3 regions of the Salinivibrio sp. MA440 genome follow, and region 3 is predicted to be linked to each of the others. Evidence: predicted binding sites of a transcription regulator. Region 3 holds the regulator's gene; each other region holds the start of a gene.
What was found. Region 3 encodes CRP, which controls carbon source genes, mostly activating them, when cyclic AMP is high. Its sites were predicted from a motif close to TGTGANNNNNNTCACA; they were not measured.
Positions count from the first base shown of each region.

Region 1: BZG80_RS02810 (glycogen/starch/alpha-glucan phosphorylase) is a predicted target of CRP. The motif match lies at 4,450-4,465, and genes of this name have one in related genera.
Region 2: BZG80_RS06135 (NupC/NupG family nucleoside CNT transporter) is a predicted target of CRP. The motif match lies at 8,907-8,922, and genes of this name have one in related genera.

Region 1 covers NZ_MUFI01000006.1:13,136-24,034, reverse strand. The annotation lists partial or broken gene BZG80_RS16195 (PAS domain S-box protein) at 1-914, opposite strand, end outside; gene malT (HTH-type transcriptional regulator MalT) at 1,362-4,070, opposite strand; gene BZG80_RS02810 (glycogen/starch/alpha-glucan phosphorylase) at 4,579-7,029, shown strand; gene malQ (4-alpha-glucanotransferase) at 7,153-9,339, shown strand; gene glgB (1,4-alpha-glucan branching protein GlgB) at 9,281-10,899, shown strand, end outside.
Region 2 covers NZ_MUFI01000013.1:45,692-56,590, forward strand. The annotation lists gene betB (betaine-aldehyde dehydrogenase) at 1-511, shown strand, start outside; gene betA (choline dehydrogenase) at 532-2,232, shown strand; gene BZG80_RS06105 (choline ABC transporter substrate-binding protein) at 2,277-3,236, shown strand; gene choW (choline ABC transporter permease subunit) at 3,291-4,133, shown strand; gene choV (choline ABC transporter ATP-binding protein) at 4,143-5,345, shown strand; gene BZG80_RS06120 (fasciclin domain-containing protein) at 5,444-5,941, opposite strand; gene BZG80_RS06125 (hypothetical protein) at 6,385-6,690, shown strand; gene yjjG (pyrimidine 5'-nucleotidase) at 6,819-7,490, opposite strand; gene BZG80_RS06135 (NupC/NupG family nucleoside CNT transporter) at 7,613-8,836, opposite strand; gene BZG80_RS06140 (BCCT family transporter) at 9,471-10,899, shown strand, end outside.
Region 3 covers NZ_MUFI01000026.1:28,631-39,529, reverse strand. The annotation lists gene kefB (glutathione-regulated potassium-efflux system protein KefB) at 1-780, opposite strand, end outside; gene kefG (glutathione-regulated potassium-efflux system ancillary protein KefG) at 770-1,354, opposite strand; gene BZG80_RS09580 (ABC transporter ATP-binding protein) at 1,549-3,477, shown strand; gene BZG80_RS09575 (TIGR02444 family protein) at 3,486-3,965, shown strand; gene BZG80_RS09570 (hydrolase) at 3,949-4,920, shown strand; gene BZG80_RS09565 (YheU family protein) at 5,068-5,286, shown strand; gene BZG80_RS09560 (phosphoribulokinase) at 5,343-6,212, shown strand; gene crp (cAMP-activated global transcriptional regulator CRP) at 6,462-7,094, shown strand; gene BZG80_RS09550 (hypothetical protein) at 7,225-7,926, shown strand; gene BZG80_RS09545 (hypothetical protein) at 7,901-8,209, shown strand; gene BZG80_RS09540 (DUF1338 domain-containing protein) at 8,279-9,070, opposite strand; gene astD (succinylglutamate-semialdehyde dehydrogenase) at 9,081-10,562, opposite strand; gene astA (arginine N-succinyltransferase) at 10,564-10,899, opposite strand, start outside.

The DNA of each region.
Region 1 (10,899 bases), on a different contig from region 3:
CCTTGAAGCATAGTGCCTGGTTTTTTGCCGCGCATTTCCGACATTGTATAACCTGTGAGTTTTTCAAACCCTTGGTTAACATAACGGGTATAGCCGTCAGCATCGGTAATAATGACTGAGTTATCTGTCTCATCTGCTACCATCGATAGCATTTTGAATTCTTCCCGACGCTCAACTTCCTCTGTGACGTCTTTGACAAACGCGGTGTACTGAATCTCGTCATCAAGTTCTATTTTAGATATTGAGAAACTTCCCCAACGGTTTTCACCATTTTTACGTACGAAAGGGACTTCGCGGGTGGAGCCCACAATTTTGTTGATACCGGTTCTTCGGTTTCGATTGACTAATTCATCATGCTCATGACGGTGTTGTTCAGGTACCAACATTTTTACGTTATGGCCTAGCATTTCGTCCCGAGAGTATCCCCACATTTGCTCAGCAGATTTATTAGCAAAGGTGATGCAGTTACGGCCATCGATAGTCACGACTGCATCTAGAGCTTGCTCGAGGGTTTGATTAACAATCTCTTGAGCTTGTTTTTGTGCAGAGATATCGTGAACAAATGCGGTGTAAGTAGATTTTCCAGCATGTTTAATATGATTTAACGAGATGTTCACCCATACACGAGTTCTATCTTTTCTTTCTAGCTGTACATCGCGAGATGTTCCGACGATGCGATTTTCTTGGGTCGTACGGTGATGATTAATGAACCCGTCATGACTGCCCCGAATTTCTTCTGGAACCAGCATTTTGACGTTGTGACCTAATACTTCATTGCGTTGATAACCCCACAGCGATTCAGCAGCATCGTTGAAATAGATAACGTTATTTTTTTCGTCGATGGTCACGATAGCGTGTATCGACTGATCCAGTGTTTTTTTGTAACGTCCATCAACGACTAAGTCCTTAAACATTGGCTTGTCCTTTATTGATCATTAACACTCGTGTACTTGTGAGTGGCTGGTGGTGTCAATTTTGTGATGTGTATTCCAACTCGTAAGAATTACCGTATCACATCCGGTACTCGAATGTTGAGTAGACCGATCAACTTTAGGGTTAATATCAACACAAAAAATGATGGGTATTTAAGGCCAAAGTGAGCGCATGAGTGTTCGATTTTCAACCATTGCCGGAATGCCTGCAGCGGGGAGCTAGAAAGGATAATTCATCAGGTTGACCTTTAATGTGTTGTAGGGAGGCCAAGCTTACTGAGAAGTGAATTGCACCAACTGTGATCGCGTTATAACTCAGTACATCGATGAGAAAATTTTTCTATAATTCAATAAGTTATCACAAAGTATAGGCTGAGGCGGAATAATAACTACGCCCCCAGAAATCTCTGAGGGCGTAGTGGTGCGAGGTTAATTGCCCATCAGTTGCAAGAGGTTTTCGGCGGTGACGACCGCTTCTTTGCGATTGGCAATGTTGAGTTTTTGATAAAGGTTACGGATGTGGGTTTTAATGGTTGTCCCGGCGACATCTAGTTCATGAGCAATTTGCTCGTTACTGAATCCTGAATAAATCAAGCCAAGTACCTGCCACTCCCGCTGGGTCAATGAGCTGGTTCGTACTAACTCAGGAACGTTTGGATGCTTCACCAGTTTTTCGACAAAGGCTTCATCAAAGTGGGTTGAGCGAGAGCGTTGATGGCTGGCGATTTCTTTCAGTAACTGTTGTGCACGATGACGTTCTAACGCGCCAAGCGCTTGTTGTTCGATCAATGCATGCAACAGCGATGAGATAGCGTCACCCTCAATTAAAAAGTTACCCATCATACCCGTCTGATTAGTGAGTATAAGCGCTTCTTGAAGCTGCGTTTTCGCATACTCCGTTTCATGCTCTTTACTGGCGAGCACCGCTTCCACGATAAGATTTCGGTTCTTATCTGTCACGAGATTGGCTTGGTTCGCCTCGCGACGGAGAAAATCAATGGCTTGGCGAGCCTGATCATACTGACCTAGATGGAGGTGCGCCCGGGCGATATTACGCCATTGAAGCTGGCTAAAGTGATTACAGGCCGATGCGGGGCGAACGGCTTGATGCAGCCACTCCTCCATATGAGGAAGTTCGTGCTTGGCTTGCCAATAGAGTAACAACGATAAAGACGCGTTAGCGGTCCAATCGACATGATAAACCGACTCACGTAATAGATGCTCAATATGCTCAATGTGCTTGGCAGCTTTGTCGAGTTCACCGCGGCTAACAGCGACGCGGGCGAGCATGGAATAACTGTGTAGATGTTTGCTCGGGGGCTGATTCTCTAGCACTTGGAGCCCCTTGTAGGCACAGGCTTCGGCTTCGTCTAAACGGTTCCAACACCAAAGAATTTGTGCGCGAAGGCGTAAAGCAAATTCATGTAAAGGAACTTGGTGTAATTGCTGATCTTCAATGAGTTGATCGGCACTGTCGAGCAGCTCAAATGCCGCTTGCACATAGCCTTGTGCCAGGAGAATTTCACTTTGTTGTAAAATTGCCCAAAGTGCCTGGTGATACACTTGGTGCTGACGAGCGAGTTTTTCGGTTTGTTGCATCATCGATAAGGCACGATCGAGCTCGCCGAGCACATGGTTCACCTCGCCAACGACAGATGTCGCGACAATACGGCCACGGTAATTGGCGCTATCTAGTTGCTCAAGTGCTTTTTCAGCCAGGCGCATGGCCCGCTCTGGGTCGTTAGCATTAATTGCCACCTGTGCAAGTAGCGCATTGGCATTGCCTTGATAATCAATGTCGAGCGGTATTTCGCGAGCTTGATAGGCTTTTTCTGCACTTGCTAATAGCTCACCCACTTCATGATAGCGATGCTGGCTTTGTGCAAGCCAAGCTCGAAGTAGGCTTAAACTCGGATACTGGTACAAGTACTCGTTATTTAGCTTGCTGATAGCCGCTTCGAGGGTCGATAGCTCCCCACGGTTAAACATCCGCCAACCATATTGATTCAGAATATCTGCCAACAGGGCATCATCCTCGCCATAACGTGCGTGGCGCAATGCTTGATGTGGCGATTCAAGCTTGAGCCAAGCTAAGGCCGCTTGCCGATGCAGTGTTTGTTGCTGCTGTGGGATCCGAGCCTGGCGCTCATGGGCGAGAAATTCAGCAAATAAATGGTGAAAACGGAACCAATTGTTGTCGCCTTCGAGTGGATAAATAAATAAACCGTAGCGGTTCAGAGACTCCAGCATCCCCAACGCGTCGTCGCGCTCCGTTAAGGCATAGACTAATTCATCGTTGAACATTTCTAATACCGACACTTTCATCAAAAACTGACGGGTTTCAGTATCAAGTAAATCAAACACTTCTTCCGCTAAATAGTCCCAAAGGTGGGCATGGTTAAAGCTGGCACACGAGGCCGCGCTTTGCATGAGCGTACGCTTTTGGTGCTGCGCTTGAATTGCAATCAGTTGCAATGCTGACGGCCAACCTTCAACGTAGGTACACAAGGCATTGGCGGTTGACTCATCGACTCCATCGGCCACGCGTTGATTAAAAAAGCGGGTGGTCTCTTCGTTATCAAAGGCGAGTAATTCGTTCCCGATTTCGATCATTAAGTCACGAACACGCAAGTTCGCGGTGCCCAATGGCGGGTTGGCTCGTGAAGTGACGACCAAAGTGAGGTTATCCGGCATGTGCTTGATGAAAAAACGCATGGCTTCATGGATTTCTTCGTTATCAATAAGCTGATAATCATCCAATACCAGATAGCTGGTGGCATGAAAATTCGCTAACTCGGCAAACACATCGGATAAAAGTGCACGAAGCGATGAGAATTGGCGCTTCTCAGCAAGCTTAATGGTGTTTGCGCAGCCTTCTTGCGTGGCTTGATGCAGGGCTTGTAACAAGTAGTTAATAAAGCGGAAGCTATCATTGTCACTGTCATCAATACTAAACCAGCCAACATGGGACTGATCAGCCAGCCATTGTGCGGCCATGGTTGTTTTGCCATAGCCGGCGGGGGAGCGGAACATCACTAATTTATAGTGAGGCGCTTGTTGTAGCATATCGAGCACCCGAGGGCGCAATATGGCGTTATAAAGCCGACCTGGTCGAGTAAGTTTTGATGGGATCCACATAACACACTGTCCTTAACCTCAAATACGGTGCCGGCCCCTCAGCGCGACACTGCTTTATCCTCCTTGGAGTCTATGCGACTCCTAGATAGCAAACTATGATCTCTCTCCACTCTTGTGTTGATTGCTCTAGAATGGTGCATCTACGCCCTATATTTGTGATTTATATCACAATAGTTTTTTGTTTTCGCTATCCTTTAAAATAGCTTTGTACATTTATGTGTCCTGGAAAATATAGAATTTGCGCTGGAGCACAAAAATAACAAAAGTGATTTCTTACTTTTCATGCTGCTTTTCGAATGCTTTTTGTCCCATAACGTGATGTTGATCACTGGCTTGTATGTGGATGCTAGGATTGATGAGAGGCGGCTCACTGTTGGTGTGTGACACAGCTCTCTACGCCCTGCTATCTCCTCCTTTCCGTCACTGTGAGTGGGAGGATGTTTGTTACTCTCGAGTTGGGCAGGATGAATAGCCATCAAGGTTTCATTCCATTATTGAGAGTTATGACATGACCCCAAAACAGCAACATGCCTTTGATAAAAGTGCGTTTAAAATCAGCATGGTCCAACACTTGACCCAGCTAGGTCACGCACCTGAAACCGCTCAACAACGCGATTGGTACCTTGCCTTAGGGCGTGCATTGGCTGAGCACACAACAGGCGACTTGGTGGCGACTGAAAACGATCAAGCGATCAAACAGGCAAAAAGCGTTAACTATTTATCTCTTGAATTTCTCATTGGCCGCTTGACGGGCAACAACCTGATTAGCATGGGTTTATACGATGTGATTGCTGAGGCCGTTGGTGAACTCGGTCTGGGTCTTACCGACTTATTAGAGCAAGAGCGTGACCCGTCACTCGGCAACGGTGGGCTTGGGCGTCTCGCCGCTTGCTTTATGGATTCACTCGCGGCACAGCAATATCCAGCAGTTGGCTATGGCTTACACTACGAATATGGCCTTTTCCGCCAATCTTTCGATCAAGGGGCGCAGCAAGAAGCGCCTGATGCATGGCGTGAGCCAGAAGGCTACCCTTGGGAAGTCGTCCGTCCGGACCTGACTCAAACCATTGGTTTTTATGGCCATGTTGAGGTTGTTGAGGAAGCGGGGCATACCTATCGTCAATGGGTGCCTAGCTTGAAAATCCAGGCAATGCCTTGGGACTTACCCATTGTCGGTTACCAAAGTAACACCGTTTATCCATTGCGTTTGTGGGAAGGTCGAGCACTGACACCGTTCGCGCTTGATGCTTTTAATGCGGGCGAGTACACCCATGCGCAGCAAGCTGATATTGATGCGGGTAACCTGACTAAAGTCCTTTACCCCAACGATAATCATGATGCGGGCAAGACGCTGCGTTTAATGCAGCAGTACTTCCATAGCGCCGCCTCAGTGGGTGACATCCTTCGCCGTCACTTGGAAGCAGGACATGCGTTGGCGGCGTTGCCGGAGTATGAAACCATTCAGCTTAACGATACTCACCCAACGATCGCCATTCCGGAACTGATGCGTGTGTTGCTAGATGATTATCGCTTAGGTTGGGATGAAGCGTGGGCCATTGCTAGCCGTACCTTCGCTTACACGAATCATACGTTATTACCTGAAGCGCTTGAAACGTGGAGTGAATCGCTCATGGCAGAGCTTCTTCCTCGCCATATGGAGATCATTTTCGAGATCAACCATCGTTTCTTACAAGACGTGGAGCAAAAGTGGCCTGGTGATGTGCGCAAACAGCAAGTGTTATCCGTGATCGATGATCAAGGTGAACGCATGGTGCGCATGGCGAATCTGTGTGTGATTGGCTCTTATGCTGTCAACGGTGTCGCGGCCTTGCACTCACAGTTGGTTAAACGTGATTTATTCCCTGAGTTTGATGCGCTTTATCCAGGTCGCATTCAAAATGTGACAAACGGCATTACACCGCGTCGTTGGTTGAAATTCTGTAATCCTGATTTATCAAACTTGATCAGTGAAAAAATTGGCGAGCAGTGGCCAGCACAGCTTGAGCAACTCGAGCAGGTTGCACAATATGCTGACGACGCTGATTTTCAGAAAACCTTCATGGCGGTCAAGAAGCGCAATAAACAGCGCCTTGCTGACTGGGTAAAATCCAACCTCGATATCACGCTTAACACCGATGCGATTTTCGATGTTCAGATCAAGCGTCTACACGAATATAAGCGTCAGCACTTAAATCTATTGCATGTGATTTCGCTCTATCAGCGCTTGCTCAACGAGCCAAACTTTAACATGGCGCCGCGTGTTGTCTTTTTTGCCGCTAAAGCAGCCCCAGGTTATGAACTGGCAAAATCGATCATTTTCGCTATCAACAAGGTGGCCGAAACGATCAATAACGATCCACGCGTTGGCGATAAGCTTAAAGTGGTGTTTATTCCAGACTACCGCGTAAGCATGGCAGAAATTATCATTCCAGCCGCCGATGTGTCAGAGCAAATCTCAATGGCCGGTAAAGAAGCGTCGGGCACGGGTAATATGAAAATGGCCCTTAACGGTGCCTTGACCATTGGTACCATGGATGGCGCTAACGTCGAGATCCGTGAAGAAGTGGGTGACGATAATATCTATATCTTCGGCTTAGATGTTGATGGGGTCACCGAATTACGCCAAAAAGGCTATCAACCCGAAACAGCGTACCAAAATCAACCGCTTCTAAAAGCCGCTTTAGATAGCCTATTGGATGAAACCTTCACGCCAGGGCAGCCTGGTTTGCTGCGCCCTGTCTTTGACAGCGTGATGACAAGTGGTGACCCGTACTTATGTTTGGCTGACTTTGCTGATTATGTCCGCGCACACAATGACATTGATCGTGATTATCGAGACATGTCGCAGTGGGCACGCAAAGCCATTCTTAACACCGCGCTGGTTGGTAAGTTTAGCTCTGACCGTTCCATCCGTGATTATGTTAATAATATTTGGCAGCTAAAAGCGATCAAACGCTAATTGCTAATTGCAATATAACGGGTTAACAACCTGATAGGTGGCAAGGGATTCGCCTTGCCACCTGATAATAATGACAACAATATTGCCCAATAAAAGAAGGGGGCAGACCCCTCGGAGAAAGCGATGAAAGAATCTGCATTAAAGACAGTCGCACACATGGCGAACCTTGCCGACCGTTATATCAGTGCTTGGGGCACAGAAGCGGCGGTGCCAGACAGTACCTTACATGATTTATTAACGTCACTTGGCTATGACACACGTCATGATGATGCGTTGTTGGCATCAGCGGAGAGAAAACATAAAACGGATGTGCTTGCCCCCGTACAGGTGGTGCAAGACAACGAACCGGTTGAAATTGCGCTTTACCTTGGCACCAGTGCCAGAGACAGTGATTTTAGTTGGCGTTTGGAAACCGAACAGGGCGAGTGCTTTGAAGGTTATCTTCAGTCACAAATTATTCGCGACGAACGCAGTGAGGGTGGCCCGCTCGTTTTTAGTTTACCGTGCGCTCTACCTTGGGGCTACCACCGTCTTTTTGTAAACCGAAAGCGCCGCAAATCTCCCTATCAGATGACGTTAATTATGGCGCCTTCTCAGTGCTATAAACAACCTGAACTGAACGCGCACAAAAAAATGTGGGGGCCGAGTATTCAGCTCTACACCTTACGCACTCCACATAATTGGGGCATCGGTGATTTTGGCGATCTCAAACAGTTGGTCAGTGAATTGGCGTCACGCGGGGCAGATTTTGTTGGTCTGAACCCGATTCATGCGCTTTTCCCTGCCAACCCTGAAGCCGCGAGTCCTTATAGTCCGTCATCGCGTCGCTGGCTTAATCTTTTGTATATCGATGTCAGCGCGGTGCGAGAGTTTTCATTGAGCGCCAAGGCGCAGCAACTGGTGGGCAGTGCCGCGTTTCAACGTCGATTACAGGCCGTACGTGATACCCATTGGGTCGATTATAGTGAAGTTGCCGCATTGAAGATGGCGGTATTGCCGTTACTGTTTGAGGAGTTTAAACAGCGGGAGTTGCTGCAACAGACGCATCGTGGCCGCGCTTTCTTAGATTTTATTGAGCAAGGTGGTGACAGCTTAAAACAGCAAGCGACCTTTGATGCATTGCATCAACACTTGCGCGCAGACGACGAGAATATGTGGGGCTGGCCGGTGTTCCCAGAAAAGTACCGTCGTTATGAGAATGCGGCGACGCAAGCTTTTATTGAACAGCACCATGATGACATCCAGCTGTATATGTATTTACAGTGGATTGCTCAAATCCAAATCGAAGAGGCACAAGCGATCGCCGAAGAACAAGGCATGGCGCTCGGTTTATATCGCGACTTGGCGGTGGGTGTTTCAGATGCGGGAAGTGAAACATGGTCAGATAACTCGCCACTCGTGCTTGACGCCAGTGTTGGCGCGCCACCCGATATGTTGGGGCCGCGAGGACAAAATTGGGGCTTACCACCGTTTGATCCACAAGCGCTGCAAGCTTCGGGTTATCATGCTTATATTGAACTGTTGCGTGCCAATATGCGTCACTGTGGTGCATTAAGGATTGACCATGTGCTAGGTCTGTTGCGTTTATGGTGGATTCCGAAAGGCAAGAACGCCAGCGAAGGCGCGTATTTATATTACCCAGTAAAAGACATGCTTGCTATTTTGGAACTTGAATCACACCGCCATCAATGCAGTGTGATTGGTGAAGATTTAGGCACGGTGCCTGATGAAATTGGTGCGTTGCTGAGCGATGCGGGTGTGCATTCTTATAAAGTGTTCTTCTTTGAAACGTCAGAAGAAGATGGTGGATTTATTTCACCGGCCCATTATACCGAGCAAGCGATGGCAACACTTTCCACTCATGATATGCCAACCATTCGGGGATTTTGGCATTGTGATGACTTAAAAATGGGTCAAGAGCTGGGCTTGTATCCGGACGAAGCACAGCTTCAGCAATTGTTTGATGATCGCTTAAAAGCGAAACAAGGGATCTTAGACAGTGTTCGTTGGCATGGCATGTTGCCGGAAGGTGTAGGGGCAGATGCGCGTTATGTGCCGATGGATGGCTATTTGTGTCGCGCACTACAATTGCATGTCGCAGCCGGCCAATCTGCGCTGTTGAGTGTGCAGCTTGAAGATTGGTTAGAAATGGACAAGCCAGTTAATATCCCTGGTACGGTTGATGAGTATCCCAACTGGCGACGTAAACTCTCTGTGAACCTAGATACGTTGTTTAGCCGCGAAGAGTTAAATCAACTGGCGAAGGATCTTTCGCGGGTACGCTTACACGCGAGTCGTCTATCCGTTTGATCGCCTGATCACCACGCGACCACGCTCTATCCTTAGTGCTAGCCAACACACATGGGATGGAGCGTTTTTCTATAAGGAGCCTTCTGTGTCACATTCCTCTTCCTCGATGACACCATACTATACGCACCCCGATCACTACGACATCGATCTCGCGGCCTTGCACAATCCTCGCTATGCGCATCAGCTCATGGGTGCGCATCCTATGACCTTGCCGGTTAAGGGTGAGTCTATTGAAGGCGTGCGTTTTATTGTCTTTGCCCCTCATGCGCAATCGGTCAGCGTGATTGGCGATTGGAACCAATGGCACGCTGATACCGCCTTGATGACGCCCATTGAAGATGGCTTTTGGGTCGGGTTTATTGCCAACCTTGGCACACACCAACGCTATAAATACGCCTTAACCGGTCCTGATGGACAGGGTTTACCCCATAAAGCCGATCCTTACGGGGCGTACGCTGAGCCTTATCCCTCGTTTGCGTCACTGACTTATGATCAGTCTGTTTATCAATGGAACGATCATCAGTGGCAGCAACGACCCATAACCGCAAAGCATCAACAAGCCTTGTCGTTTTATGAGTTACATCTTGGCTCGTGGCAACATGATGAAAATGGCCAAATGCTGGGCTATCGCGACCTTGCTGCGCGCTTAGTGCCGTATCTGGTTGATATGGGCTATACCCATGTGGAGCTAATGCCGGTCAGTGAGCACCCTTTTTATGGGTCGTGGGGATATCAACCCATAGGGCTTTTTGCACCGACCAGCCGCTACGGTTCGCCGGATGATTTTAAGTATTTTGTCGACCAATGCCATCAGGCAGGGATCGGCGTGATCCTTGATTGGGTACCGGGGCATTTTCCCACCGATGATCATGGACTTGCGTACTTTGATGGCACCCCTTTATATCACGATCCTGATCCGCGTCGCGGTTGGCATAATGATTGGCACTGCCATCTCTACGATATGGGTAAAGATCATGTGCGCCGTTTTCTAGTTAATAATGCGCTGTATTGGCTCGATCAATTTCACATTGATGGTCTACGCGTGGATGCCGTCGCGTCGATGCTCTATCTCGATTATTCGCGTGAGCATGACCAATGGCTCCCCAACGCTGACGGTGGAAACGAGAATTACGACGCGATTGCGACACTAAAATGGATGAACGAGTCGGTTTATCACTATTTTCCCAATGCGATGACGATTGCTGAAGAGTCCACCACATTTCCTGGCGTGTCTGCGCCCACGTATATGGGAGGGCTTGGGTTCGGATTCAAATGGAATATGGGCTGGATGCATGACAGCTTAAGTTATATCCGTGAAGAACCTGTGCATCGACGCTATCATCACGATACGCTGACCTTTCCATTAGTTTATGCGTTTAGTGAGAACTATGTGTTACCGCTATCGCATGACGAAGTGGTCTATGGTAAAGGCTCTCTGATGGGCAAAATGCCTGGCGATGAGTGGCAACAAACGGCTAATTTACGCGCCTATTTGAGCTATATGTATGGTCAACCCGGAAAAAAAATGAATTTTATGGGGGCGGAAATTGGTCAAACAGC
Region 2 (10,899 bases), on a different contig from region 3:
CACCCAGGTCGGTGCGCTGATCTCGACTGAACACCTTAATAAAGTGATGACGGCGATTGAAACGGCAAAAGCAAGCGGTGCAACCTTGCTGACCGGTGGCTACCGCGTCACTGAGAACGGGCTTGATAAGGGTAACTTTGTCGCGCCAACCATCTTTACAGACTGTGATGACAACATGGCGCACGTGCGTGAAGAGATCTTTGGCCCCGTGATGTCGGTATTGCGTTTTTCTGATGAGGAAGAAGTCGTTGCCCGTGCCAACAATACCCATTATGGCTTAGCGGCAGGTATCTTTACGCAGAATCTATCGCGTGCTCACCGCATTATTCATCAGCTTGAAGCCGGTATTTGCTGGGTCAACACCTGGGGTGACTCACCCGCAGAAATGCCAGTTGGTGGCTACAAACACTCAGGTGTCGGTCGTGAGAATGGTGTCGAAACCCTCACACATTATACCCAAACCAAGAGTGTCCTGATTGAGCTTGGCGACTTCGCCAGCCCTTACGCCTAATTTCTAACGGAGCGACCAATATGTCACAACGCTACGATTATATTATCGTCGGCGCGGGTTCGGCCGGCTGCGCATTGGCCGATCGGCTGACCGAATCTGGCCAACATCAAGTGCTACTGCTTGAAGCGGGCGGTACCGATAAGAGTATTTTTATTCAAATGCCGACGGCTTTGTCGATTCCTATGAACACCAAGCGCTATGCCTGGCAGTTCGAGACATTGCCAGAGCCAGGCCTTGATGGACGTGAACTTCATTGCCCCCGCGGTAAAGTGCTCGGTGGCAGCTCATCGATTAATGGCATGGTGTATGTCCGTGGTCACGCTTGCGACTATGAAGAGTGGGTTGAGCACGGTGCCAATGGCTGGGATTACGCTAGCTGCTTGCCGTACTTTAAGCGTGCTGAAAGTTGGTCAGGCGGGGCAGATACCTATCGTGGTGGTAACGGTCCTGTCGGCACTTGCAACGGTAACGACATGAAATTAAACCCATTGTATCAAGCTTTTATTGATGCAGGGGTGGAAGCTGGGTATCCAGAAACCAAAGATTACAACGGTTATCAGCAAGAAGGCTTTGGCCCAATGCACATGACCGTCGATAAAGGTGTGCGTGCCTCAACATCAAACGCCTATCTGCGCCGTGCCTTGAAGCGTAGCAACCTCACCTTGAAAAAAGGCGTGGTGACGCGCCGTATCTTGCTAGAAGGCAAGCGTGCTGTCGGTGTGGAATTTGAAAAAGGCGGCAACATCGAGCATGTGATGGCGGATAAAGAAGTGATCTCCAGTGCCGGCTCTGTTGGGTCGCCTCAGCTTTTACAGCTATCCGGTATTGGTGCGCGTGACGTGCTTGAAAGTGCAGGTGTTGATGTTCAGCACGAGCTGCCGGGCGTCGGTGAAAATTTGCAAGACCACCTCGAGGTGTATTTTCAGTTCCATTGTAAGCAACCCATCACGCTGAACAGCAAACTGGGCCTTATTAGCAAAGGCATGATTGGTACCGAGTGGATCCTGACCCGTAAAGGCTTGGGCGCGACCAACCATTTTGAATCTTGCGCCTTTATTCGCTCACGCGAAGGACTGAAGTGGCCAAACGTGCAGTATCACTTTTTGCCTGCTGCTATGCGCTATGACGGTAAAGCGGCATTTGATGGCCATGGCTTCCAGGTGCATGTCGGCCCTAATAAACCAGAAAGTCGCGGCCATGTTCGGATTCAGTCTGCCGATCCGCATGCTAAGCCGGCAATTTTATTTAATTACATTACGACTGAGCAAGACCGCCAAGATTGGCGCGACACTATTCGTTTAACCCGCGAAATTATGGATCAAAACGCGATGAACGCATTCCGTGGTGATGAGATCCAGCCGGGTAAGGATGTTGAGTCGGATGAAGCGATCGATCGTTGGGTGAAAGAGAATGTGGAAAGTGCTTATCACCCATCGTGTACTTGCAAAATGGGCGCCGAAGACGACGCAATGGCGGTACTCGATGAGCAATGCCGTGTGCGTGGAATTCAAGGGTTGCGCGTGGTGGACTCCTCTGTCTTCCCGACGATTCCTAATGGCAACCTGAATGCCCCAACCATCATGGTAGCGGAGCGCGCCGCTGACATGATCCTTGAGAAGCCACTCTTACCTGCCGAGCAGGTGCCAGTATGGATTGCGGGTGAGTGGCAAGACAAGCAACGCAATCAAAACGCGCAGAGTGACGATGCCACCCAAGGGTGAGCACACACTAGAAACTAATTAGTAAGCATTACAAGGAAACTAATATGTCAATGAATAAACGTAAAACCACCAAAACGCTGATGACTGCCGTTGGCTTGAGCTCAATGATGGCGTTCGGCGCTGCAGCGAATCAGTGTGAAACCGTGCGTTTCTCGGATATCGGTTGGACAGACGTCACTTCAACGACGGCTATCACCACGGAAGTGCTTAAAGGCATGGGTTACACCACAGAGACAGATTTACTGTCACTGCCTGTGACCTTCTCATCACTGGCGTCGGGCGACATCGACGTATTCCTCGGTAACTGGATGCCAACACAGACAGGCGATATTAAGAAGTACATTGATAACGGCACTGTCGATAGCGTTCGCGCTAACCTAACGGGGGCAAAATACACCTTAGCTGTGCCTAAATATGTGTACGATGCCGGTGTGACTAGTGTTGCAGATATCGCGGAATATGCTGACAAATTTGATTCACGCATTTATGGCATTGAACCCGGTAACGATGGCAACACGCAAATTCAAAAAATGATCGACACCAACGACTTTGATCTGGGTGATTTCCGCCTAATCGAGTCCAGTGAAGCGGGCATGATTTCGCAAGTCTCACGTGCCGTTCGTCGTGACAAATGGGTTGCCTTCCTCGGCTGGGCCCCGCACCCAATGAACAGCAATTTTGATATGAAATATCTATCTGGTGCCGATGAGTACTTCGGCCCGAACTATGGTGGTGCCACGGTTCATACCAACGTACGTAGCGGCTATGTCGAGCAGTGCGCAAACGTGGGTCAAATGCTCGAGAATCTTGAGTTTAGTCTCAAGATGGAAAACGAAATGATGGGCAAAATCCTCAACGACGGTGAGAAGCCACAAATGGCTGCACGTGAATGGCTACGCAACAACCCAAGTGTGTTGAACAAGTGGCTAGACGGTGTCACCACAGTTGATGGTAAAGACGCTGTTGAAGCGGTCACTGAATACCTAAAAAAGACTGAAGCGTAACTATAAAAGTGTAGAAGGAGAGGGCGGTGTTAACGCCGCCCCTAAGGTTTTATTGTGAATATTATTACAGATAACAAGATCCCACTCGGTCAATGGATGGAAAGCGGTGTTGATTGGTTGACCATGAATGCCGCCGGTTTTTTTGATGCGATTTCAATTGGGTTAGATACTAGCATCACACTATTGGTCGATATTTTTAAATGGATGCCAGCAGCTGGTCCGATTCTTATGACCGCGGCTCTTGCTTGGTACCTGCAACGTCGAATTTCTATCGTGATCTTTGTTGTGAGTGCGCTCTTGTTGATCCTCAACCTGGGCTACTGGCAAGAGATGCTGGAAACCTTTGTTCTGGTTTTTGCCGCGACAACGATTTCCGTATTAATTGGCATACCGCTGGGGATAATGGCGGCGCACCGGCCTTTGGTATACACCTTTATGCGGCCATTGCTCGATTTAATGCAAACTGTACCACCGTTTGTGTATCTCATCCCAACGCTGGTGTTGTTTGGTTTAGGGATTGTTCCGGGCCTTATTTCGACCATTATCTTTGCTATCGCATCGCCAATCCGCCTGACGTATCTAGGGATCACGCGGGTGCCTGAAGAATTGGTCGAGGCGGGACGTGCATTTGGTGCCACTCGTATGAAATTGTTGTTTAAAGTGGAATTGCCGGCGGCATTGCCAAGCATTATGACAGGTGTGACTCAGTGTATTATGTTGTCGCTGTCGATGGTGGTTATTGCTGCGCTGGTGGGGGCTGATGGCCTGGGTAAACCGGTTGTCCGTGCACTGAATACAGTGAACATTTCTCAAGGGTTTGAAGCGGGTCTTGCGATTGTATTGGTCGCCATCATTCTTGACCGCTTGTGTAAAGCACCCAACCAAGGCAACGAATAAGAGGTAACCATGGACGCAATCGCAATTAAAAATTTAGATGTCGTGTTTGGCGATAACGTACAGCCAGCACTTGATCTGTTGGATAAAGGCCTTTCTCGGTCAGAAATTATTGAACAAACTGGACAAGTTGTCGGTGTCGATAATGTATCGCTCAATGTTAAAGAAGGCGAAATCTGTGTGCTCATGGGCCTTTCAGGCTCAGGTAAATCGAGCTTACTCCGTGCAGTTAACGGCTTAAACCCTATTAGTCGTGGTAGCCTCGAAGTCCGCGACGGCGATCAAATGGTCGATATGGCGACTGTTGATTCGCAGACATTGCGTCACTTGCGCACCAGTCGTGCTTCTATGGTGTTCCAAAAATTTGCCTTGATGCCTTGGATGACGGTTGTCGACAATGTGGCGTTTGGCTTGGAAATGAAGGGGATCAGCAAAAAAGAGCGCCGCAAGCAAGCGCTTGAGAAATTGGAGCTCGTTGGTCTAGATGAGTGGGCTAACCAATATCCTCATGAACTGTCTGGTGGTATGCAGCAGCGTGTTGGTTTAGCAAGGGCCTTTGCCATGGACAGCGATATATTGCTGATGGATGAGCCTTTCTCTGCGCTTGACCCACTGATCCGAGCCCAGTTGCAAGATGAGCTGTTAGAAATACAGAAAAAACTCAATAAAACCATTCTGTTCGTCAGTCACGACTTGGATGAAGCGTTAAAGATTGGTAACAACATTGCGATTATGGAATCGGGCCAATTGATTCAGCATGGCAAGCCGGAAGACATTGTATTACGTCCAGAAACTGACTACGTCCGTGACTTTGTGGCTCATACTAACCCATTGAATGTCTTAAAAGGACGCTCAATGATGAAAACGGCTGATAACTTAACGCGCGTTGAGAATCGTTGGAAAATCTGTGATCGACGTGAAATCTGGGTCACGGCTGAGCAAGATGGCACTTTCTCTGCAACCGCAGGCGATCAACCATTGCGTGTGGTTGAGTGGGACAAAGACACGCTCGATTTCTCACAAGTTGGCGATAACACCATTGTTGTGGCCTCACCCGATATTGAGATGCGTGACGCGATTGAAATTCGCTATAATACCAATACGCCTGTATTGCTGGTAGAAAATGGTGAATTTCTCGGTACCTTGTCTGATCATGACTTCTATCATGCTTTATTGGGTAAATTTCAGAAAAAAGACACAGACCAAGCGGCATAACTCACCACGAGTCAGCCCCATGTCTAGCCATACAAAAGGCCTGCTCGAGAGCAGGCCTTTTCTGATCATTGCGAAGTTTGTTGATAACCGAATAAATACTACGGCATGATCACGGTATCAATCACGTGAATCACGCCGTTGGACGCCATGACATCGGGTTTCACCACAGTCGCGTTGTCCACTTTCACATCACCGTAAGAGACTTTGATCATCACATCGCTACCTTGCACCGTGGTTGCTGATGACATACCCATAACTTGCTCGGCTGTGACCTTACCGGGGACAACATGGTAAGTGAGGATATCGGTTAGTTTGTCTTTATTCTCTGGCTTCAGCAGTGTTTCTACGGTGCCATCTGGGAGCTTATCAAAGGCCGCATTGGTCGGCGCAAACACTGTAAATGGGCCATCACCTTTCAATGTATCAACCAGATCAGCGGCTTTTACTGCTGCGACCAACGTTGAAAAGTCATCATTTTTCATCGCAGTATCAACAATATCATGATCACCCTTGTGGTGAGCAGCGACCGCGGAGCCCATGCTTGCGAGGAACGTGGCAGTGACTGCAAATTTGGTCATTGTGTGTTTTAACATCATTGTTCTCCCTCTCATTTTTTACTCCCCACCATGACGGCGATGCAACATTGCAAACGCTTGGTGACTTCCTGGGAATGATTAATTGACTGCCTTGTAGAAAACGAAGAGAGAGATGAAGCCGATCACAGCGGCAAAAATATTCCTGGCCACGATTCCTTCTTTTACGCCTGATTACCTTGATATTCACGTGAAATTTTTCGAACAACTCATTCGCATAATTGTGATTGTCCGCACACTTTTATCGGCGTAATCTCGTGCTCGTTCCAACGCAATAACGCGAACATACTGTCGATTCTAGGGAGTATGCTTTGTGAGCAAGTTTCTGCGAAAAATAGCATTTTCAAAAAAATAGCCATTTTTCAAAATAGAGACAGTGAGGTGACAAAGCATCCGCGTTATTGGCGTTTAATAGCAGTCAACCCGATACGAAAGAGGAAATAACCATGAAAAAACTTGCAGCAATTTTCGCCCTGACGCTCGCTTCAACCTCTGTAATGGCTGGTGGTTTAAACCTCGATGTCACCCCAGCTGAAGGCGGCGCTTGGGTAACCGTTACCGAGCAAGGCCAAGCGGTTGAAGGTGCGAAAGTGACCAGCGAATCCGGTCTGGATGCGAAAGTCACTGACGAGTCTGGTCGTGTATTTATTCATGCACAAAACCAGAACAGCCGTTCAGTCAACTATGTCGCTAACACAGATCAAGGCCAGCACGCTGAAAAAGCAGCCTTTGTACGTGGCGACCATAGCTAAGCATTGTTCGTGAGCCATCGTGGACAAATCTTGTCCACGAGTCATTGAGCATAAAAAAGAGAGCATTACGCTCTCTTTTTTTATGCCTTTCGGTTAACCACAACCACGTTTTTAGAGCAACCACGTTTTCAGATCAACCATGCTTTTAGATCAAAAAGTGACTCGACTTGATGGGTTGGCGTAATGCCTGCTGGTGACGGTGTGTTATCGCTATTAAGCCAGCATGTATCAATCCCTGCACGCATGCCACCCAGCACATCAGAATGTGGATTATCTCCAACCATTAAGATTTTGTCCTTGGGGGGATTTCCCATTTTTTCAAAGGCATGTTCAAAGATCCGAGGGTCCGGCTTGGCGATGCCCACTTGCTCGGATATCACTAAGGTTGAAATCGCAGACTTCAACCCGGTTCTTTCCAGGCGGATATCTTGGAGAGCGGTAAATCCGTTAGTAATGATACCAATATGTGCATGTGGCTTGATCGCACTAATAAGATCGCGCGCGCCTGGCAATGGTTCGCAAATCTCAGACATTGCATCTAAAAAACCCTGGTTCAATGTTGCAGGCGCCACGTTAAGACGCTCTCCCCAACGCGTAAAACGCTCGGTTTGTAGCGTATGAGCATCAATTTCACCATCTTGATATTGTACCCACAAAGGCTTGTTTAGCTCTGAGTATTCCGCAAACGCGTGATGGTCAAAATTGACATTGTAGCGCGAAAACATACGTTGTAGTCCCGCAAACGCATCGAAGTGAAACAGGGTTTCATCCGCATCAAAAAGCACCCAAGGATATCGCATCGATTTAACTCTCTTAATGTAAAGTGAAAGAGTGTAACAGACCCAGAGGTTTGCTAGCGAGCCTCCACAAGCGACTCACCGTCCATGGTGATAAATAACGAAAACACAAAGTAATGTTGCTATTAAAGGGAGAGGTATAGCCCTGCCAAGGTGGCACTCATGAGGTTGGCTAAGGTTGCGGCAAGAATGGCGCGCATGCCTAATTTGGCGATATCACCGCGGCGCTCTGGGACAATGCCGCCCAAGCCACCCATTAACATTGCTATTGAGGTGAGGTTGGCAAAGCCACATAACGCAAACGTAACAATGGCTTGGCTATGGGGAGAGAGCGCTTCTTTTAGGTTCATAAAATCCGCAAACGCCACAAATTCATTCACAGCAATTTTCTTACCAATCAAGGTGCCTGCTGTCATCGCCTCTTGCCAGGGAATGCCAATCAGCCAAGCCACTGGTGCAAATAGGTAGCCGAATAGCCACTCAAGGCTTAGTTGCGGCAAGTTTAAAATAGGCCCCAGTTTCCCTAACCCACCATTAATCAGCGCAATCATACTGATCACGGCGAGTAAGCTGGCCCCCACGGCCATCGCAATTTGTAAGCCACTCAAGGCGCCTTGCGTGCCAGCATCAATCACATTCACTGGTTTATCTTGATCGTCTTCGAGCGCTTGGTGTTGAGCATGATTCATGGGGGATTCGGTCTGCGGTACCATTATTTTGGCCATCATTAACCCAGCAGGTGCCGACATAAACGCAGCCGCGATCAGGTATTTCATCTCTACCCCCAAGCCTGCGTAACCCACCATGGTGCCGCCGGCGACTGAGGCGAGCCCGCCTACCATAACAGCAAACAGCTCGGAGCGAGTCATGGTAGAAAGAAAAGGTTTTACAACCAACGGCGCTTCAACGGAGCCAACAAAGATATTGGCCGTGGCAGACATGGACTCAGTGCGAGAAGTGCCAAGTACGCGGCGCAATAAGCCACCAATGAGGCGAATGATCCAAGTCATGACCCCAATGTGGTAAAGCACAGCGATCAGTGCAGAGAAAAAAACGATGGTGGGAAGTACATTAAAAGCGAAAATAAAACCAAGTTTAAACTTAGCCAGATCACCAAACAGAAATTCAGCGCCAATATCGCCAAAACTAATAATCGCCGACACGGCTTCTGATGCGTTAGCTAGAATACGCTGACCAAGCGGAACAGAGATGATAAAGCCAGCAAAGACGATTTGTATTAGGAACGCACCTCCCACTGTGCGCCAATTAATCGCGGAGCGATTTTCCGAAAAGACAACCGCGATAAGGAAGAGGACACTAATCCCCAAAAGGCCAATGCCAAACTGCATGATGTTGCTCCGCAAACGTTAAACTTAGGATGGAAAACGATTGCGGCGGTATTGTACGCGATTTTAATAATGTGACAAGAGTCACTTTTTGTCCTCTTTGTGTTCATTTAATTGCACTTGTGTCTATATTGATAAAAGGTGTGTTGTAGCTCGTAAATGATGCGTGACATCTTGGTTATAAAAGGTGTCGAGACGGGTTCTTCCTATCAGCATTGTGAGTGAAGATTGCGTTGCATCAAAAGTGTTGATGGTGACTGTGTCTATTTTTCATGGGCATCTAGAATAAAACCCGGCTATGATTCGAATAGGCCAAGGATAGTGCTATTTCCTTAGCGACACGATTATTTATAGTTCTGAAATAAAGAGTTCAAATAACTCGCTGAGCGAGTAAGGACGCGGGATTCGGGCTGATTTTTTCTTAGTAGGTGGTCACAAAATGAACATTTGGTTAGGCCCCTAATTAAAAAATTTTCGAGATGTGTTAATGTAGCCGACTGTGTGGTGATGACTGATCTTTTATTGATGTTAAAGATGGCTTAAACATCAATAAATAATGAGCTCGCTACCAACACTCACAGGCTTCCGAATAAACGGACTAAGGAGTTAACTCGTGAGCGATAAAAGCCATGAAGATATGATGACACCAGACGGGAAGGTTAACCCGATCGATACTGACTATCAGGTCGGTCAGGATAACGTAGCGCTGAAACTCGGCCCGTTTGGTTTTGATATTCATAACCGAGTATTTATGATTTCCGGGCTGTCGATTTTGGCCTTCATTTTTGTCACCTTGGCATTTCAAAACCAAATCGGTCCTGTTTTTGGGGATTTGCGTGGATGGCTAACCTCAAATCTAGACTGGTTCTTCCTTTCTGCAGGTAATATTTTTGTTGTTGCTTGTCTAGTGCTGGTTGTGTCACCACTGGGTAAAGTTCGATTGGGTGGTACTGAGGCCAAACCGGATTACGGCTATGCGGGCTGGTTCGCGATGCTTTTTGCGGCCGGTATGGGCATTGGCTTGATGTTCTATGGCGTGTCTGAACCATTGACGCACTTCCAAACCGCGTTAGGTGGAACGGCAACCGGTGCTGACGGCCTTCGCACTGACTGGGCGCCTTTGGGGGCGGCAGCCGGGGATACTGAAGCTGCCCGTCGCCTAGGTATGTCTGCGACTATTTTCCACTGGGGTTTACACCCATGGGCGATTTACGCGGTATTGGCTCTAGGCTTGGCACTGTTTGCGTATAACAAAGGCTTGCCTTTGACCATGCGTTCTGTGTTCTACCCACTGTTCGGTGAACGTGTTTGGGGTTGGACAGGGCACGTGATTGACATTCTCGCGATCATTGCGACCTTGTTTGGTCTTGCCACCTCGCTAGGCTTGGGGGCATCACAAGCATCCGCCGGTCTGCATTATCTGTTTGACACGCCCCTGGGTAATACCACCGAAGTCATGCTGGTGATGGGTATTACGGGCGCGGCGATCCTTTCGGTTGTTGCAGGGGTAGACAAAGGGGTCAAACGCCTGTCTGAAATCAACATGATTTTGGCACTGTTGCTGCTAATCTTTGTGATTGCCGTGGGTCCAACGATTGCCATCTTAACCGGCTTCTTTGGAAACCTAGGGGCATATCTACAAAATCTGCCTGCGCTGTCTATGCCATTTGGCCGTGAAGATGCGAACTTTACCCAAGGCTGGACTTCCTTCTATTGGGCATGGTGGATTTCTTGGTCCCCATTTGTGGGTATGTTTATTGCGCGTGTTTCACGCGGTCGTACTGTGCGTGAATTTATCACCTGTGTGCTTATCATCCCTTCAGCGGCCTGTGTGCTTTGGATGACCGCCTTTGGTGGCACGGCGATTGGTCAGTTCGTTAATGAAGGCTATACCGCTGTTGCTGATGCGGAGCTTTCACTCAAGCTGTTTGCGATGTTGGATGACTTGCCGTTGGCATCAATCACCTCGTTTATCGGGATTATCCTGGTTATGGTATTCTTTGTGACCTCGTCTGACTCGGGCTCATTGGTTATTGATACCATTTCAGCGGGCGGTAAAGTGAATG
Region 3 (10,899 bases):
AATTGCCGTCTCAAGCTCATGGCGGTATTCACTCTCAGCCAACAACACCCCGGCTAAAAACGCCCCCAGCGCCATCGATAGACCAAGGCTTTGCATGGCCAATGCAATCCCGATGACCAAGGCAAGCGCGGTGACATTAAACAACTCGGTGACGCCACTCATCGCGATCAGACGAAAAATAGGGCGCAAGAAAAAGTGACCGCCGGCCAAGAGAGCGCCAATGCCTAAAAACATCCAGAGGACATCAAACCAACTGCCTGCACTGCCACCGGCCAACGCTGGGATCACAGCCAGTATCGGGATCACGGCGATATCTTGAAATAATAAAACGGCAAATCCAGATTGTCCGGTTTCGCTGCGCATTAAGCGTTGGTCTTCGATGATTTTCATCGCAATCGCGGTAGAAGAAAGTGCCAGCCCCGCCCCGATCACCACGCCTTGTGGCAACGTGAGCCCAGCGAAGACACTTAATGCCCCTATCACGACCCCGGTCAGCACCACTTGGCTACCACCAAGGCCGATAATGGGGCGCCACATTTTCAATAGCTTTTTAGGGTTAAGCTCCAAGCCAATCAAAAACAGCAGCAGCACCACACCAAATTCGGCAAAATGCAGGGTTGAGTCGACATCATCGATTAAACCCAGCCCCCAAGGGCCAATCACAATGCCTGCTACCAAGTAGCCAAGCACCGAGCCCATCCCCAAACGCTGCGCCAAAGGCACCGCAATCACGGCTGCCAATAAAAAGATAAACGCGATGAGCAGAAAGCTATGATCCACGATGTGCCTCCTGCTTCGCTAAAGGGTTAGCCAACCAGTCCGCATAGAGTTCAGCAAAGGCATTGCGATCAGCATCGGTGACGCGGCGCGCCCAGTGAAGAACTAAAGGTGAGACCCAGTGCATGCGGCATAACGCCGCCGTCAGTTCAAAAGGTTGCAATAACTCCTCCATGGAATATTTGTTGTAGCCGATTTTACTGAACGCTTCTGCTGCTCCACCTGTGGTGACCACAAAACGACATGTTTTTCCCGCTAACGCATCCCCCCCTTGCCCATGAGCAAAGCCTTTTCCGAGTACCACATCAATCCACTCTTTCAATAACGCCGGGCATGAGTACATCTGTAGGGGGTGTTGAAACACCAACACATCGACGTCAGTCACCAACGCACGCTCGTGATGGACATCCACCACAAAATCCGGATAAGCGGCGTAAATATCATGCACTGTGACATTCGCCAGCGGGCGTATCGATTCGAGTAATCGGCGATTGGCGACCGATTCATCCGGATCAGGATGCGCCACGATAACAAGCACCTTGGGAGGGCGTGGGTTGTCCTTCTTATCTTGAGGCATACGCTTCCTTGTCGTTATGATTGGCCAAGCACACAATCTGTTCTTTATGCCATGTTTTTAACTTTAACATACAAAAAGGCCAACCCCCCTGTCTAACCACTCGCGCCACGGGGTGGAATTTGGCAATCTCCGCATCAAGCTGGTATAACGACCGCGCAACGTGCATACATCAACCCAAGACAGACTGAGTAATCATGATTCGCTTCTCCGACATTCAATTGCTTCGTGGTGGTAAGCCCCTGCTTGACCACACCTCTGCCATCATCGCACCCGGCGACAAAGTCGGCTTAGTGGGTAAAAATGGCTGTGGCAAGTCCAGCCTGTTTGCCTTGCTACGCCACCAACTTTCGCTTGATGCAGGGCACTATGATTACCCCAATCAATGGCAAGTGGCTTGGGTGGCACAAGAAACCCCCGCATTGGATAAAAGTGCGCTGGAATATGTGATTGATGGCGATACCGAATACCGTGAGCTGCAAGACGCGCTGCGCAACGCTGAAGCCAAAGATGATGGCAATGCAGTGGCGTTGTTACACGATAAGCTCGATGCGATTGGCGGCTATACCATAGAGGCGCGCGCCGCAAGCTTGCTGGATGGATTGGGATTCAGTCAGACGCAAATCCATTGGTCATTAACGCAGTTCTCTGGGGGCTGGCGCATGCGACTTAACTTGGCACAAGCTTTGTTATGTCGCTCAGATTTACTGCTACTCGACGAGCCCACCAACCACCTCGATTTAGACGCAGTGATGTGGCTAGAAAAATGGTTGCAGCAGTACCCGGGAACCTTGGTCTTGATCTCACACGACCGTGATTTTCTTGATCCTGTGGTCAATCGTATCATTCATATTGAGCACGCTAAGCTGAATGAATACACCGGTAACTACTCGGATTTTGAAAGCATGCGCGCGCAAAAGTTAGCACAACAGCAAGCGCAATATGAGAAGCAACAAAAGCAAGTTGCTCACATGCAATCCTACATTGACCGTTTCCGATACAAAGCCAGCAAAGCCCGCCAAGCGCAAAGTCGGATAAAAGCGCTGGAACGCATGGAAAAGGTGCTACCGGCTCAATACGATAATCCATTTAGCTTTACCTTTTTACCCCCTGATGCATTGCCCACTCCCATTCTTATGATGGATAAGGTGGCCGCTGGCTATAACAAAACGCCAATTATCGAGAACATTCGCCTTAACTTAGTGCCTGGGGCGCGCATTGGCCTGTTAGGGCGTAACGGCGCGGGCAAATCAACGCTGATCAAGTTATTGTCGGGCGATTTGCCGGCGATGGCTGGCGAGCTAAGCTACTCTCAAGGGGTGAAAATAGGTTATTTTGCCCAGCATCAACTCGATACCTTACGTATCGATGAAACGCCGCTCCAGCATCTAAATCGCTTAGCACCAACTACTGCCGAGCAAACCCTGCGAGATTTTCTCGGACGGTTTGGCTTTCAAGGTGACAAAGCGTTGGAAAACATTGGCCCTTTCTCTGGCGGCGAAAAAGCACGTTTAGTCCTTGCATTGTTAGTTTGGCAAAAACCGAACTTGTTACTGTTGGATGAACCGACTAACCATTTGGATCTCGACATGCGCCAAGCGTTAACGCTCGCATTGCAATCCTATGATGGCGCGATGGTGATCGTCAGCCACGATCGCTTTTTATTGCGTGCGACAGCCGATGACTTGTATTTGGTGGACAAGGGCGCAGTGCTACCCTTTGATGGCGACTTAGACGACTATCACCGCTGGCTGACCGAACAACAACGCGCTGATCGTGCGGAAAACAAAAAGCAAGCCGCAGACGAAAAACTTGCCCCACAGCAAACGCAGTTAGATCGAAAAGCACAAAAGCGTCGTGAAGCCGAATGCCGAAAACAAACGGCGCCACTACGAAAAAAAATTGACCGTTTAGACACAAAGATCGAACAACTTTCTGCCATTATCGCAGAAGCAGAAAACCAATTAGCGGATCCCGCTATTTACCAGAGTGACAACAAAGCCCGTTTAACGGAGCAATTGCAACGCCAAGCCGATGCAAAGTCGACGCTCGAAGAGGTGGAACAAGAATGGATGGAGCAACAAGAAGCGCTAGAAGCCCTGGAGGCGACATTCAACCAACACTAACGCCTGGGATGGCAAACGCCGCCGATCTTTGGCAGTTTTGTTTGCACCACTATGCTAAGCAAGAGGTCAAACAAGCCTGCCTTAAATTACAAGACGAGCACCAAGGCAATGTGAACCTTGCTTTGTTGCTCGCTTGGATTGAAAGCCACGGTTACGGGCTTAGCCCCGAGAGCCTCACCCAGCTTAAGCACGCCTTGAGCCGGTCTGAACATTTGCTGATCGCTTATCGCCATCTAAGACGCGATCTCAAGCCACGCGTGGGAACCGGCCAATATAAAAAAATGCTCAACTTTGAACTCAGTTTAGAAAAGTTCCAGCAACAAGACTTGATTGAAGTGCTTAATCGTCAATCCTGGCTCACACAAGCCGCGTCTCCCTTGGCCTATTATTGCCGCCAGCTATCCCCCTCTGCCCGAAATCTCTATACACCACTACGGGTAGACCGGCCTACAAAAGAGGATGGAGCAGACGATGATGACACCCTTTAATCCCATTCCAACTGCCCGTAATGCGCATCTGCAAACCTTACTGCCACGCCTGCTGCGCCGGCAACCGCTTTTTGCGCCTATTTGGCAAGCGTTTGATCTGCCTGACGGTGACTTTGTCGATCTTGCATGGACGCATCATCCCGAAGTAGGACAGCCTATTATTGTCTTGTTTCATGGCCTGGCAGGAAGCTTTGATAGCCCTTATGCCAATGGATTATTGGCCGCTTTTAAACAGCAAGGCTGGTGCGGTGTGGTGATGCATTTTCGCGGTTGCAGTGGCCGTCTTAATCGCGCGCCGCGGACTTATCATTCCGGCGAAACGGAGGACGCTCGGGCATTTTTGACCTATTTACGCCAGACCTACCCGAACAATGAGATTGCCGCTGTGGGAGTCTCTTTGGGAGGAAACATGTTGGTGCGCTACCTGGCCGACTATCAGCATGATCCGATTGTCAGTTGTGGTTGTGCTATTTCTCCCCCGCTCGATTTAGCGGCGTGCTCGACCCGTATTCAACAAGGGTTTTCCCGTGTTTATCAAGCGTATTTGCTACGGTCGATGCGACAAACCTTATCGGAAAAACTTACCCGACACCAAAAAGTGGGTCGGTGGCATGCTGGGGAGCGGCCAAAGATTAAAACTCTGTTCGAGTTTGATCAAACGGTCACCGCACCGCTGCATGGCTTTGACGATGCTCAACACTACTATCAAAGCTGTAGTGGTTTATCTGTCCTTGACGCTATTACGGTCCCACTTGCGATTATCCATGCGAAAGACGATCCCTTTATGACCGACGCAGTGATCCCAACCTCGCCTCTGCCCGCGAATATTGACTATCAACTGAGCGAACATGGTGGGCATGTTGGTTTTGTTACCGGCAGTTGGCGCCAGCCACAGTTCTGGCTGGAGCAGTCGGTGCCTCACTGGTTAGCCTCACGCCTTTGCTCGTCCCGTTAAAAAAGGACGCCACGCAAAGCAAAAAAGACCGACGCACATTGATCTACTGCATTGTGTTGAATGATTGGGTAAAATGCGAGCTGATTCACAATATCAGCATCAAGCACCCTAACGTCTCAGCCATAAATCAACAAAAGGTGATGTAGTATGATGGTTCCTTGGCAATCGGTCCCTGAGGAAACACTGACTCGTTTAATCGAGCACTTTGTGTTACGGGAAGGAACCGATTATGGTGAGCAGGAAGTCAGCTTTGCACAAAAAGTGGCGGATGTTCGCCAACAACTGCAATCCGGCGACGCCGTGATTGTGTATTCTGAGTTGCACGAGACAGTGGATATTCGTCGTAAAGAAGCACTCAGATCTTAGCATCGCTGTACGCAATAAACAGCGATACACATTCAGACTGAATGACAGGGCGCGTCATGTCGGCTAAACACCCAATCATCGCGGTCACCGGCTCTTCAGGAGCAGGGACCACCACCACATCCGAAGCATTCCGTAAGATGTTCCAGATGATGAACATCAAAGCGGCGTGGCTAGAAGGGGACAGTTTCCATCGCTTTACGCGACCGGAAATGGACGTCGAGATCCGTAAAGCACGTGAGCAAGGACGGCACATTAGTTACTTTGGCCCCACCGCCAATGATTTTCCGCGATTAGAGCAGTTTTTCCGTGAGTACGGTGAACTCGGCACAGGCAAATATCGCCGCTACTTGCATACCTTTGACGAAGCGGTGCCCTACAATCAAATGCCAGGGACCTTCACACCATGGCAGGATTTACCCGACAATACCAACGTACTATTTTACGAAGGCTTGCACGGCGGTGTGGTTAATGGTGAGGTCAATGTCGCCCAACATGTCGACCTATTGATTGGTATGGTCCCGATCGTCAACCTTGAGTGGATTCAGAAGTTTGTCCGCGATACCCGCGATAGGGGCCACTCACGCGAAGCGGTCACCGACTCGATTGTGCGGTCGATGGACGATTATTTGCATTATATTACGCCGCAATTCTCACGCACTCACATTAACTTTCAACGGGTGCCGACGGTCGATACCTCCAACCCACTGAACGCCAAAGGCATTCCTTCGTTGGATGAGAGCTTTGTGGTGATCCGCTTTCGAGGGATGAAAAACGTCGACTTTCCTTATCTGCTGCAAATGATCACGGGGTCTTTTATGTCACGGCATAATACACTCGTCGTGCCAGGCGGTAAGATGGGCTTTGCGATGGAACTTATCATCCGTCCATTGATTCAGCAGCTAATCGAAAAAGGCAAGATTGGCTAGGGCGTAGCGCATCTATCGTGTATTACTTCTCAAGCCGTGATCTTAGCCACGTTTTTGCCAGTTTTTTAGGCGGTTGGCCTAGATCAAAATCAAGAAATTGCTAACAAAAAAAGATACACTCTTGTTAACATACAGTGAGCTTGTAGCCCGCGCCCAGACTTCGTATTCTGTGCATAGATCTGGTGGGTTACCCCTCAGACAAAGATAGGACGTTGTTGCCGGGCAACACATGCAGAGGAAATAAGTTATATGGTTCCAGGAAAACCTCAAACAGACCCTACACTCGAGTGGTTCCTTTCACATTGTCACATCCACAAGTATCCGTCTAAAAGCACGCTGATTCATGCAGGCGAAAAAGCGGAGACCTTGTATTACATCGTGAAAGGGTCTGTCGCCGTTCTAATCAAAGATGAAGAAGGCAAGGAAATGATCCTGTCTTATCTTAACCAAGGTGATTTCATCGGTGAGCTAGGCCTTTTCGAAGATGATCAGGAGCGTACCGCTTGGGTTCGGGCTAAGTCTCCTTGTGAAGTGGCAGAAATCTCATTCAAAAAGTTCCGCCAACTGATCCAGGTTAACCCCGATATATTGATGCGTTTGTCCTCACAAATGGCGCGCCGTTTGCAAGTGACCAGCCAAAAAGTGGGGGATCTTGCCTTCCTGGACGTCACGGGCCGTATTGCGCAAACCTTGTTGAATTTAGCGAAGCAACCCGATGCCATGACGCACCCTGATGGCATGCAAATTAAGATCACACGTCAAGAAATTGGCCAAATCGTTGGCTGCTCGCGTGAAACCGTGGGGCGTATTCTTAAAATGCTGGAAGAGCAAAATCTTATTTCAGCCCATGGTAAAACCATCGTGGTATACGGTACCCGCTAATCACAGCGCTCTCTGTATTCCCAACCGACGCCCTGGCGTCGGTTTTTTTATCGCCGCTTTCTGGCAAGCGTCTGGATAACTTCTACACTCAAAACGATATTGTTAACACTTAATTAACAAGGTGTCGTTTATGAAAAAACTGATAACTGCCCTCACCGCCCTCGGCCTCGCTGTATTTTCAGTCCATGCCACGGCTAACACCACCATTGTCCATCCAGAACCGCGAGCTGGCTCGGCACTTGATCTCTATGCCATTGAGCTGATTGAATTTCTTGCCGAAAAATCAGGAGAATCTGTCACCTTACAAGCCTTTGACGGCCAAATTGGATCTCAATCTCGTAAGGTGGAAATGCTCAAGCAAGGCAAGCTCACCGTCGACTGGCTTGGTGCCGACCGTACACTGGAAGCTGAATTGATCCCCGTTCGCTATCCCGTGTTTCGTGGCTTACTCGGCCATCGCCTGTTTATTACCAATCAAGCCACTGAGCCCCAACTTGCTCAGATAAGTAGTGCGAGTGACTTGCAGTCTCTGACTATGATTCAGGGACAAGGTTGGGCCGACGTCAAGGTGCTTAACTCAGCGGGATTTCGCGTACGTGAAATATCGAGCTTTGAAAACATTTTCAAAGTGGTTGATACGGGCAGGGCCGATCTCTTCCCTCGTGCCTTGATTGAGCCTTTTAGTGAATTAGCCGAGCGGCCGCAATACGGTAACCTGTTAGTTGACCCACACCTGATGCTGATCTATCGCTTCCCAATGTTCCTGTTTGTGTCTCCGCAACATGCTGACGTCGCCGAGATGTTAAATGGCGCTTTGGCCGCAATACGGTAACCTGTTAGTTGACCCACACCTGATGCTGATCTATCGCTTCCCAATGTTCCTGTTTGTGTCTCCGCAACATGCTGACGTCGCCGAGATGTTAAATGGCGCTTTTGAAGCGGCGTATCAAGACGGATCATTTATCGAGTTTTTCAATAATGCGTCTTTAGTTAAGGAAACCTTTGAAAAGGCGAACATTGGTGAGCGTACTGTCATCCGAGTCGATAACCCGCATTTAAGCAACGAAACACAAGCGATTCCAGACACGTTTTGGCTCGACATCGAGGCCCAATAGACGACAAAAAAAAGGGAGCGTATCACACGCTCCCTTTTCCCATGATGTCGATAAGCAATGCGTGACGCACTAATGGGTGCTTTCAAAGATTTTGTCTGCCGAAGCAGCCACAAAACCTTGGTAGAGCTCACCATTGGGCAACACATACCGCTTAGCAAACTCGTAAAAGCCACCCGGGATGGTTTGCGTGCAATCGGAGAAAGAAACGGGCACGCGGTCAGCCATGGTAGAGGATTGCTCCAGATACACAGATGCATCCCCTTTGACTTCCCCACCTGACTCGTTAATCGCAAAGCCATTATCGCGCAATCGGTTGTTCACCGAGAGGCAATCATCATGCGTATTTAGCTGATTCACACTCACGGTAAAATGGTTCGCACCGTAACCGTGTGCCGCCACCCAAGACGCATATTCACTTTCTTCGGCAAGCGTTTGATAGGTTGCCCAATCAATATCCCATAGGCGGCCCTGATGGAGAAAATCGCTGCCTGTAAGTGACGACGCATCAACTTGTGCCACCAGCTTTTCAACAATCGCCTGAAGCGCGGGCGAGCATTGCTCGACCATCAACTCACTGATAAAGACTTTCGGCATCAAGGGATCGGGGTGCTCAAAATGGCAAGCATTGAGCTTTTTCGCTTCAAAGGTATAGTCACCTTTTTGCTGATACCCCAAGGCGAGAAATGGACGCGCGAGTACCTTTAGTCCAACCTTAGGCAAACCAAATGTCCGTAAGGCAATATGATCATTGATCAAAGGTTGCCCTTCCTCTAATAAGGCATGCACCTTATGTGCCGAAGGGCACAGGCGGTTGATGTAGTCCTGCCACAGTTTGTCGAATAACGCTTGGCCACTGTCCATGTTGCTCTCCTTAGTCCTGTTGAGTCGGTATACCGGGGGCGAACGTATCGGGAAGCATCACCTGCTCGCCCTCCATGGATGCCATGGGATAAGCACAATAATCTGCCGCGTAATACGCGCTAGGGCGTAAGTTCCCCGAAGCACCTGGCCCACCAAATGGCGCATCGCCACTGGCTCCGGTCAATTGACGGTTGCGGTTAACAATCCCTGCACGAATATGATCGAGGAAGTATTGCCATTCGCCCTCGTCTTCACTGATAAGGCCTGCCGACAAACCATAGCGGGTATCATTCGCCTTCGTGATCGCATCAGCTATATCCTGATAGCGCTGCACTTGTAGTAGCGGACCGAAATACTCTTCGTCGGGTAACGCTTGAATGCCACTCACATCTAAAATCCCTGGAGAAATCACCGCATCATGCTGATGTTCACACTCAATCACTGGCGTCGCGCCCAGATCAACAAGCTTTTGTTGTGTCGCCAGAATGCCTTCCGCTGCTGCCACTGAGATCTGTGCGCCCATAAACGGAGCCGGATCATCAAACTGACCGCCTACACGCACGGTTTTTGTCCATTGAGCTAGGCGCCTCAAGATCTTGTCACCCACTTCACCCTCAGGCAGCAGCAAGCGGCGCGCACAGGTACAGCGTTGGCCGGCGCTAAGATACGCTGACTGAATGATGGTATACACGGTGGCCTCTAAATCACCAAACTGATCACTGACCACCAAGGGGTTATTTCCCCCCATTTCAAGTGCGAGCATCTTATCAGGCTGACCGGCAAACTGGCGGTGGAGAATATGCCCCGTATTGGCGCTACCGGTAAATAGCAGTCCGTCGATGCCGCGCGCTTGCGCGAGTGCCTCACCGGTATTACGGCCACCTTGCACCAAATTGATAAGGCCATGTGGCAGCCCCGCCTCTAGCCAATACGCCAGTGTTTTCTCCGCCACTTTCGGCGTCAACTCTGACGGCTTGAATACCACACTGTTACCGGCTAAAAGCGCAGGCACAATGTGGCCATTAGGTAGATGCCCAGGGAAATTGTAAGGCCCGAATACCGCCATAACGCCAAGTGGACGATGGCGTAATACCGCTTGGGTGCCATTGACGTCTTTTTCACGTGAGCCTGTTCTTTCGTGGTACGCGCGCAAGGAGATCGCCACTTTGCCTACCATGGCCCCGACTTCGGTTTTGGTTTCCCACAAGGGTTTGCCCGTTTCTTCGGCAATGACCCGAGCCAGTTCATCGGTATTGGCTTTCACTATCTCGGCAAAGCGTTCCACCAGCGCTTGGCGCTCAGAAAAATCGGTATTGCGCCAACGCAAAAACGCGTCGCGTGCGGCGCTGACCGCTTGCTCCACTTGCGAACGACTCGCTTCTGCACCTTGCCAAATACATTGACTATCAAAGGGGTTTTGCGAGGTCATGATCTCGCCCTCGCCTTTCACCCACTCGCCATGAATCAAATGGCCTGCTGATTGCTTTGTCATTTTATCCCCCCATGGCAATCAAACGCAGTTGATCGCCGTTTTTTACATTCAATGCATCGGCAACCGCTGGGCTAATCACAACTTGATTGGTTTCGTGATCGATCGCAGCTTTCGCCGCGGTGGCACGGAAGCCAGCAAAATCGGTATTCGATATTAAATAATCCTGCGCGCTACTGTGCTCTCTTACGCGCGCTGAAGCGGTGAAAGAGTGACGTACAGACTCAATATTGGGGCGTAAGCATTCTACCGTTGGGCCCGCATCAAAGATGTCGACATAACCACGGCAAGAAAAGCCCTCTTTTTCCAACAAGCGTAATGCTGGACGGGTATTCGGGTG